DNA from 3 places in the Qipengyuania thermophila genome. Region 1 is predicted to be linked to each of the others. Evidence: predicted binding sites of a transcription regulator. Region 1 holds the regulator's gene; each other region holds the start of a gene.

Region 1 (3,276 bases):
CGTCGCGATCGGGCGCGGCGGACACTCTCGAGCAGCTTGGTCTGGACATGGATGCCGCCGGTCGCTCTGCCGAACAGTCGCTGGCCAGCCTCGGCATCTGCTTCCTGTTCGCCGCCAACCATCACCCCGCGATGCGCCGCATCCAGCCGATCCGCCGCCGGCTGGGCCGCAGGACGATCTTCAATCTCATGGGTCCCTTGTCCAACCCGGCCGGGGTCGAGCGGCAGCTGATCGGCATCGCGCGCCCGGCCTATGTGCCCATCTACGCCGAAGCGCAGGCGCAACTGAACAGCGCCTTCACCATGATCGTGTCGGGCGACGAGGGGCTGGACGAATTGAGCCTTGCCGGTGGCAACGAGGTTGCCGAGGTCCGCGGCTCCTCGTTCGAGATGCGACGCCTCGACGCCGGCGTCGTCGGCCTGCCCCGAACGCCGGTCACGGCCATCAGGGGCGGCGATCCACGTCACAACGCCGAGCGGCTGCGCGCGGTTCTGGCCGGAACGAAGGATGCCTTTCGCGACGCCATCGTCTTCAACGGCGCGGCCGCCCTCGCCGTCGCCGGACGCGGAGACGGCTGGACCGAGCGGCGCAGCATGATCGAGGACGCTCTCGACAGCGGAAGAGCCGCCCGGCTGCTTGACCAGTGGATCGATCTGGCGCGGGATGTCGCGCCATGAACATGCTGCGCGAAATCTGTGCGACCAAGCGCGAGGAGGTTGTGCAAGCCAGAGCGCGGCAGCCATACGGCGAACTCGCTCGGCGGTGTGCGGACGCCGATCCGCCGCGGGGGTTTGCCAGGAGGCTCCGGGCGGCTGCGCAGGACGGCTACGGCCTCATTGCCGAGATCAAGCACAAGAGCCCTTCGAAGGGCGTAATCCGCGAGCGTTTCGACCCCGCAGCGCATGCAAGGGAGTATGAACGGGGCGGAGCGGCCTGCCTTTCGGTGCTGACCGACCGTTCCTACTTCGGGGGCGCGGACGACCACCTGCGCGGGGCGCGGGCGGCATGCGGTCTGCCGGTTCTGCGGAAGGACTTCCTCGTCGATCCGTGGCAGGTGGCGCAAAGCCGCGCCCTCGGCGCGGACGCGGTCCTCATCATCGTCGCCGCTCTCGACCAGACGACCATGCACGAGATCGAAGATGCGGCGGAAGAGCATGGGATGGACGTGCTTGTCGAGGTGCACGATGCGGACGAGCTTGCCCGCGCGCTTGATCTGCGCAGCCCGCTGATCGGCGTCAACAACCGCGACCTGCGCACGTTCAAGACGGATCTCTGCGTGACGGAGCGGCTGGCGCCTCTGGTTCCATCCACCCGCACTGTGGTCGCGGAGAGCGGCATCGACGCGCACACCGACCTCAAACGCCTGGAAAATGCGGGTGTCCGCACCTTCCTCGTCGGGGAAGCGCTGATGCGCCAAGCGGATTTGGCAGCCGCAACCACCCGCCTGCTGCGCGGCTAAGGACGCACGGCAGCACGCGAGGCCAATGCAGCCGATCTTTGGCTGCGGCAGTCCGGCCCCGTTTCGTTGCTTTGTCTTGACCTCACGCCGATGGTTGCTTAGTTGTTCTTCATTCGTTCGCATGATGGTGCGTGTGGGCGCACAGTCCTGGCCGGACGACTGGAGATCACGACTGATGTTGACCGCCAAACAGCACCAACTTCTCCTCTTCATCCAGCGTCGCCTAGACGCGACCGGCGTGTCGCCGTCGTTCGAGGAGATGAAGGAGGCGCTCGACCTCAAGAGCAAGTCGGGAGTTCACCGCCTCATCACCGCCTTGGTGGAGCGCGGATTCATCAGACGGTTGCCGAACCGGGCGCGCGCGCTCGAGGTGCTCAGGATGCCGGAGATGTCCCGCGCCGGAGCGGCCACCCCTGCGGCCGTGCTGAAGGGTGCAAGGGACATCCGCCACGAGCCGGCGAACGACACCATCGAACTGCCGCTGCACGGGCGGATCGCGGCCGGCGTGCCGATCGAGGCGATCGAGGACCGCCAGAGTCTGAGCGTTCCGGCAGCGCTGCTCGGCCCCGGCGAGCATTTCGCCCTTGAAGTCGCCGGAGATTCCATGGTCGAGGCCGGCATTCTCGACGGTGACTATGCTCTCATCCGGCGCACCGACACCGCGCGCGACGGTGAAATCGTTGTGGCGCTGGTGAACGACGAGGAAGCGACGTTGAAGTATCTTCGCCGCGAACGGGGCCGGATCCGGCTTGATCCCGCCAACGCCAGCTATTCTCCGCAGGTCTACGAACCGCATCAGGTGAAGGTGCAGGGACGGCTGGCAGGGTTGCTGCGGCGCTACAATTGACCTTGTGCGCTTGGGGGCGCACTCCATCCGTGAGCGGCGCCGGGCGTGCGGACCTGAACGATCCGCTTCTGCGCGAGGTGCACGGCCACGCCGCCGGTGCGCTCAAGCATGCGCCGGTCGATCGTCAGCCAGCGGGCCTGGCAGGAGCGCGGCAGGCGTCGGGGCGCGACAACGATGTCCGCTGCGCCGCAGGCGGCGGCAAGCGCGTCGGCGTCGACGCGGTGGTCCGAGCGGGCGAGCAGCATCGTCCACACGCGTCCGTCGCGGCGCAGCTCGGCGGCACAGAAATCCGCATTGCACCGCGCGCCCGGCCACTGCGTCAGGGACGACATCGTGCCGTCCACAGCCGCGAGACGGGTCAGATGCTCGGCAACGTAGTCGGACCGCGTGTTCCGCAGCGTAAGGAGTTCCCCTGTGTCGCTCCGCACCGCGACGTGGCGGCCATCGCCCGTGACCACCAGGTCGGGCGGCGACATCATCACGGTCGCTGTGGCAGCCAGCGCCACCGGCAGCAGACCGAACAGCCGGACCTTCCCCTGCCACAGGGCAAGCCACGCCAGCCCTGCCGCGAAGGTCAGGGCCACACCAACGCCCATGTGCGGGTGCAGGCGGGCGGCGCCAGGCTGCGCGGCGGTGAAATGCGCGAGTCCGAGCAGCGTGTCGAGCGACCACTGCACGAGCGGCCATGTCACCCCGCCCAGCCCCGCGACGTCGAGCAGCAGCGAGAGCGCGATGAACGGCATGGCGCAGAATGTCACCAGCGGGATCGCCACGACGTTTGCCAGCGCGCCGTAAAGGCCGGCGCGCTGGAAATGGAACAGCACGATCGGCATTAGTGCCAGTTCGATCACGAGGCCGGTGGTGAACAGCGCGACCATGTTGCGCCCCGCCCGATGATGCAGCGGCTCGGCCCGCGGCGCGAGCCATGCCCGGGCGGGAGCGGATCCGTGCAGGGCGACGATCGCAATCA
Region 2 (3,276 bases), 170 kb from region 1:
GCCCGGTGAACGCGTTCTTGAACGGGACCATTCCCGCATTGACGAACATCAGCGTCGGGTCGCTGAAAGGCACGAGCGGAGCCGAGGCCACCTCCGCATGTCCCGCGCTCACGAAGTAGTCGAGAAACGATCGGCGGATGTCATTGGTCGAGGTCATCGCCCGGACCTAGGCAATTGCCTTGCCAGCGGCAAGGCGCTCGAATGTTCGGATCTTGTCAGAACCGCGGAGGGCGGCAGGTGACGCCTCGCCTCGGCCGGTCCGCCGGCGCGGCAGGGCACCCGAGGCGCCGCGCCGCGCCAGCAGCCTTAACCCTCGTCGATGTCGTCGGCGCCGGGCCTCGTCATCATCTCGTCCGCAACCTCTTGCCGCTTGCCGCGGATCGCTTCCTCGATCCGGGCGGCAATCTCGGGGTTGTCGCGCAGGAAGGTCTTGGCATTTTCCCGTCCCTGGCCGATGCGCGTGCTGTCGTAGCTGAACCAGGAGCCGGACTTCTCGACCACTCCGGCCTTGACCCCGAGGTCGAGTATCTCGCCGAGCTTGGAAATCCCTTCCCCGTACATGATGTCGAACTCGACCTGCTTGAAGGGCGGAGCGACCTTGTTCTTCACGACCTTGACCCGGGTCGTGTTGCCGACGATCTCGTCGCGGTCCTTGATCTGTCCCGTGCGGCGGATGTCCAGCCGGACCGACGCGTAGAACTTGAGCGCGTTGCCCCCGGTGGTCGTTTCCGGATTGCCGTACATGACGCCAATCTTCATCCGCACCTGGTTGATGAAGATGACCATGGTGCGCGAACGGCTGATCGAGCCGGTCAGCTTCCGCAGCGCCTGGCTCATAAGGCGCGCCTGCAGACCCACATGGCTGTCGCCCATCTCGCCCTCGATCTCGGCCCGTGGAACCAAGGCGGCGACCGAGTCCACGACCAGCACGTCGATGGCATTGGACCGCACCAGCGTGTCGGTGATCTCCAGCGCCTGTTCACCCGTGTCCGGCTGCGAGACGATGAGCTCGTCGATGTCAACGCCGAGTGCCTTGGCGTAGACCGGGTCAAGCGCATGTTCGGCATCGACGAAGGCCGCCGTGCCACCATTGCGCTGCGCCTCGGCGATGGCGTGCAGCGCGAGCGTGGTCTTGCCGGAGCTTTCCGGACCGTAGATTTCGATGATCCGCCCGCGCGGCAGACCGCCGATGCCAAGGGCGATGTCGAGACCAAGAGAGCCGGTCGAGATCGCCTCGATCTGCATCGTTTCCCGGCTGCCCAGCTTCATCGCCGAACCTTTGCCGAAGGCGCGGTCGATCTGCGCCAGCGCCGCGTCCAATGCCTTCTGCCGATCCAATGCCTGTTCCTTGCTGTCCACGAGCTTCAAACCCGACGCTGCCATTGCCATGCGCTCCGTTGCTTGAACAGCGGCATCGCGCAGCTGCTCCTGACGCGCCCGTTATAAGCACCGCTGCCACGAGAACAAGAGGAGAACATCGTCAAATTCCGCTCTACCGACGTGCTTTACGCTTCGTGACCTTCGTGAGTCACCACAGTGCGGTGCGCCTTCAGCACCGCCGCCACCTTGGTGCTGATCTGCTGGACCGAGAAAGGCTTGGGGATGAAGTGCATGTCCTCGATGTCGATGTCGCGGCGCAGCTGTTCCTCGGCGTAGCCCGACATGAACAGGATGGGCAGGTGCGGCCGCACCTTGCGGATGGCTCGCGCCATGGCCGGTCCGTCGAGACCGGGCATGACGACGTCGGACAGCACCAGGTCGAATTCGCCGCCCTTCGCCACGGCGGCCAGCCCCTCCTCGCCGTCGCTGCAGGTCGTCACGATGTATCCGGCCCGCGTCAGCGCCCGTTCGGCCACGGCGCGGACCATGTCCTCGTCCTCGACGAGCAGCAGCCGCCCGCCGCCCGCCCAGGCGCTTGCCTCCTCTTCGCCTTCGCGCTCCTTGGGCGGCCGCACCGCGTCCGGCCCGTCATAGACAGGCAGGTAGATGGTGAAGCAGGCCCCGGTCGGCTCGCCGTCGGGACCGGTGATGTTCTCGCAGAAGATCCAGCCGTTCGACTGCTTGACGATGCCATAGACGGTGGACAGCCCCAGACCCGTGCCCTTCCCCTGCTCCTTGGTGGTGAAGAACGGCTCGAAGATCTTGTTGAGATGGCGTGGCGGTACGCCGCCGCCCGTGTCGCGCACCACGAGAGCGGTGAAATCGTGGCGCGGCAGCATGTCGATGCCCATCCGCTGCACGTCCGCCGCCGTCACCCGGCGGGTCGCCAGGCTGATCTTGCCGCTGCCCTCGCCGCGCGACTGGATCGCGTCGCGCGCGTTCACGACCAGATTGATGATGACCTGCTCGAGTTGCTGGGGGTCGGCGCGGACGGCGCCGAGGTTGCGGTCATGACTGACGCTGAAGACGATCCGGTCGCCCATCAGCCGTTTCAGCAACTGGCTGACCTCGCTGACCACGTCGGGCAGTTGCAGCACCTCGGGCCGCAGCGTCTGCTGGCGCGAGAATGCGAGCAGTTGCCGGGTCAGGGATGCGGCCCGGTTCGAGTTCGCCTTGATCTGCTGGATGTCGTCGTAATCGCTGTCGCCCGGGGTGTGGCGCAGCAGCATGAGGTCGCAGTACCCGATGATCGCCGTCAGCACGTTGTTGAAGTCGTGAGCGACACCTCCCGCCAGCTGCCCCACGGCCTGCATCTTTGTCGCCTGCGTCACCTGGCGACGAAGGCGCTTCTCCTCGGTCGAGTCGCTCAGCGACAGCAGCACGGCCGCCTCGCCGATCCCGCGCAGCCCGGCCAGTCCGATGGACACCGGCTCCTCCGGCTCGTTGGCCAGACGCACGGCGAGATCCCCGCTGGCGGCCGCGCCGCGCGCGTAGCGGCGCACCGCATCGGCAAGCGGTCCCTTGTCCTCCTTGATGACGAGATCCGAAGGATAGGCCGGCAAATCTCCTCCTGACCGCCCCGTGGCCCGCATGAAGGCCTTGTTGGCGAAGATGAAGCGGCCGTCGCGATCCGTCATTGCCAGACCAAGCGAAAGCGCCGACAGCAGGGCATCGAGTTGCGGGAGCGCGGCCTGCGCATTCAGCTCGAGCCCGCCGCCGATCCCCACGGCGCTGTCGATCAGCAGCATGAGCGAGGGGCTGGGCTCGTGTCCCGCAGCGTGCTCCGGCTGCGGCTCGTCGAGCGGCACGTGAACGAGTTGCTGCGGCGATCCCTGCTGTCCTTCGCGTGCGAAGAAGAGGCGGTCGCGTTCGTCCATGCGGAGCAGGCTGACGAAC
Region 3 (3,276 bases), on a different contig from region 1:
CATGCCGAGCGACCGGTCCGCGCGGCCATTGCCGTTCTCGTCGTGAAGCAGGGCGACGGCGTAGCGTCCGGGTGCCACGTTGCGGAAGACCAGCGCGTGCCCCCTGCCCGCGGGGACGACGAGCCGCTGTGCGTTGGGATCGTCGTTGCAGCGCGGGAACGTCACCGGGTCTCCGGTGAGGCAAGCCATGACGCTGCCCCTGGCCGAACGCAGGTCGCTGACCGCCACCTCCACCCGGCCGCTGCCCGCCATGGCAGGCGGTGCCGGCGCGTGACCCGTGGCGGGCGCTGCAAGGAGTGTCGCCGCCAGAACGGCGGGCGCGATAAAGGCGCGTGTCGTCGAGTTCATCCCTTCTCCTCCCCGAGGGCGGCCGACAACCCCCGGTCGGTTCCGCACCATCGATCCCAGTGCCTGAAATACAGGCCGTAATTGCAGCGGTAGTTCTCGTGATGCCGCTGGTGGTGGCTGGCGGTGATGACCCATCGCCCGACCGGTCCTTTCACCAGGCGCCCCGGAAAGATTTCCCAGCCCAGGTGGTTGGTGGCCCCAAACACCGTCATGATCGTCAGCACCAGCCCGAGCACCGCGACGTGGACCGGCACCACGAACACCAGCGCGGGAAGGATGGCCGCACCGACGAGCGACTCGCCGGGGTGGAAGCTCATCGCCGTCCAGGCCGTCGGCCGGCGTCCCGCATGATGCACCGCATGATAACGGCGAAACAGCGCCGGCCGGTGCAGCAGCCGGTGGGTCCAGTAAAACCACGTGTCGTGGACCAGAAGATAGACGGCCAGCGAGAGCGGCGCATACCACCAGGGGAAGGCGCTCCAGTCGGTGTAGATGCGCGTCGCCCCAAGGTGGTGCCAGGCCCACAGCATCAGCCCGCCGAGCGCCCCGTAGATCGCGGCGGCGCTCATCGACCAGCCGATCTCGCGGCGGATCTGCGCGCCGAGGTCCGCCACATGGCCCGGCCGCAGGCGCAAAGTCAGCCAGTGCAGCGCACCGCTGACCAGCAGATAGCGGACCGCAACAATCACTGTGGTGGCAAGCAGAGCCACGAGCAGGGCAGCCGGCGTCGACATCACGGCTCAGCCTTATGCGCCGCGGCCGATGGACGCGAGGTTAAACTGAAGACGGAGGCTGGGGCGGTGGCGGGCCGCGCCGCCCGGTCGCCCGGCGCGCCGCCGCCAGTTTGCTCAGCCCGTCTCGCCATGCTCGGCGCAGGAGGGATCGGCGGCAAAGCACAGCCGCCGCATCGCCGTGCGGGCGAGGCGCTCGACCTCCTTGCGCCGCCGCGCCGGAGCCAGCGGCACGGATGCGGCGGGCCGGACGATCTCCGCGTCATAGCCGTCGGACACGATGGTTCCGCACCGCTCCGGCAGGAACGCCGCATCGTCCAGCGGCCCTCGGCACAGCGTCGGCGGCAATCCCCAGTAGAAGCGGTCACAGTACGCGAGGTAGTCGGCCCACTTGCAATCGCCCAGAAGATCGGCGCGGCTGACCTTGATCTCGACGATGATGACGCAGCCTTTCGGGTCGATGCCCATCAGGTCGGCGCGGCGGCCGTTGCGCAGCGGCATTTCCGGCAGGCACCAGATGCCGTTGCGGGCGAACAGCCGGGCGATGCCGCGCGCCACGCGCAGCGCGTCGACCGCTCCCGCGCCCCCTTCGGGCAGGTCGCGCCGATGTGATTCATCGGAGGAAACGGTGGCGGAGGAGCGGGGCGTCTCGAGCATGCCTCCCGCCCTGGAACACAGAGGGAACAAAAGCAAGGCAGCAATGACGCGCCCCCCGGTGCCCAAATCCCGCTGGCGCGGCGTCGCCGCCTTTGCTAGAGCACCGCCCTCACCGGCACCCGTAGCTCAGCTGGATAGAGCGCTGCCCTCCGAAGGCAGAGGTCACAGGTTCGAATCCTGTCGGGTGCGCCATAATTTCAGTGACTTCCGCCACAGCGGCCACGAGCTAGACACTTCCGGATGGCCGAAAGGGGTCTTCTTAGGGGTCTTTCTGCCTGATGTGTGACTCCCGCGCTGTTGGTGGACTGGGCTAGGCAGGAGCAGGAGACTTGCCAACCTGCGTGCAGCCGTTTGCGTTCTGCGATCCGCCAACGCCAACGTGTCCGGCGCGCGAGCAACAAACTGTTTGGCTACAGCTCCGACTTTCGTAAGGAGTATTTTGTCGAATTAGAAACCGCGCGCCCCGCTGGCGCGCAGGGGGGGCCGCGTGGCAGGTTTGTTTGATCGCTTTGAATGGTTTCACGAAGGCGCACACGGGCGCATTTTTCATGGCGATTCGTATCACCTGATTTCCAATCTGCGCGCCTCATCCGTCGATCTTTTCGTCACAAGCCCGCCCTTTGGTCTCGTACGTGAAAAGGAATACGGCAACGTCCAAGCCGACAATTACATCGACTGGTTTCGACCATTCGCCACGGAACTACACCGGACTTTAAAGAACACGGGCAGTCTTGTAATCGACATCGGCGGCACTTGGAACAAGGGATTGCCAACGCGTCACCTTTACCACTTCAAGCTTCTCATCATGCTCTGCGAAGAGTTCGGCTTCCACCTAGCGCAAGATTTTTATTGGTGGAATCCGGCTAAGCTGCCGACCCCGGCCGAATGGGTGACTGTCCGGCGCATCCGCGTGAAGGACGCCATCAACAAAGTTTGGTGGCTGTCGAAAACGCCGTGGCCAAAGGCCAGCAACAAGCGCATTCTGCAGCCGTACAGCGATCACATGAAAGACTTGCTGAAGAATGGATATCAGCCGAAAATGCGGCCTTCGGGTCATGACATCAGCCAAAAATTTGGAACCGATAATGGCGCAGCTATTCCACCAAACTTGATCGCTGTCGCCAACACCGAGAGCAACAGCAGCTATTTGCGCTACTGCCGGGCAAATGACATCAAGCCGCACCCGGCCCGCTTTCCCGTTGAGTTGCCCGAGTTCTTCGTTCGAATGCTCACAGACGAAAATGATCTTGTGATCGACCCCTTTGCAGGGAGCTGTGTTACTGGCGAAATCTGTGAACGATTGAAGCGGCGCTGGATATGCGCTGAATTGCGACGCGATTACGTTCAAGGTGCAGTCGGCCGCTTTTTGACCGACGAATTTCCGCCAAACGTGGCCAATCGTAACGCTGAAAATGTGAGCTACCGCATCGCGCGACCCGGTGCGAACTGGACGGACAGGACCACCGACCAACTTGATGCAACCGGCGGCCAATCCGCGAAAGCGGTGGCAGCTTCCCCGGTCAAGCGCCCAGTTGGCAGA

What was found. The regulator LexA, encoded in region 1, represses DNA repair genes until DNA is damaged. The targets are predictions, from matches to a motif close to GTTCCNCNCTTGTTCT.
Region 2: a site for LexA is predicted at 1,461-1,476, ahead of recA (recombinase RecA). Genes of this name have one in related genera too.
Region 3: a site for LexA is predicted at 1,749-1,764, ahead of ETO60_RS02785 (MmcB family DNA repair protein). Genes of this name have one in related genera too.

The regions. Positions count from the first base shown of each region.
Region 1 is NZ_SDSI01000002.1:614,229-617,504, forward strand. Features, by position in the region: gene trpD (anthranilate phosphoribosyltransferase) at 1-677, shown strand, start outside; gene trpC (indole-3-glycerol phosphate synthase TrpC) at 674-1,459, shown strand; gene lexA (transcriptional repressor LexA) at 1,635-2,306, shown strand; gene ETO60_RS07290 (ComEC/Rec2 family competence protein) at 2,297-3,276, opposite strand, start outside.
Region 2 is NZ_SDSI01000002.1:789,108-792,383, forward strand. Features, by position in the region: gene alaS (alanine--tRNA ligase) at 1-157, opposite strand, end outside; gene recA (recombinase RecA) at 307-1,383, opposite strand; gene ETO60_RS08090 (response regulator) at 1,506-3,276, opposite strand, start outside.
Region 3 is NZ_SDSI01000001.1:594,457-597,732, forward strand. Features, by position in the region: gene ETO60_RS02775 (DUF2141 domain-containing protein) at 1-348, opposite strand, end outside; gene ETO60_RS02780 (sterol desaturase family protein) at 345-1,082, opposite strand; gene ETO60_RS02785 (MmcB family DNA repair protein) at 1,197-1,736, opposite strand; tRNA gene ETO60_RS02790 (tRNA-Arg) at 1,852-1,928, shown strand; gene ETO60_RS02795 (DNA-methyltransferase) at 2,224-3,276, shown strand, end outside.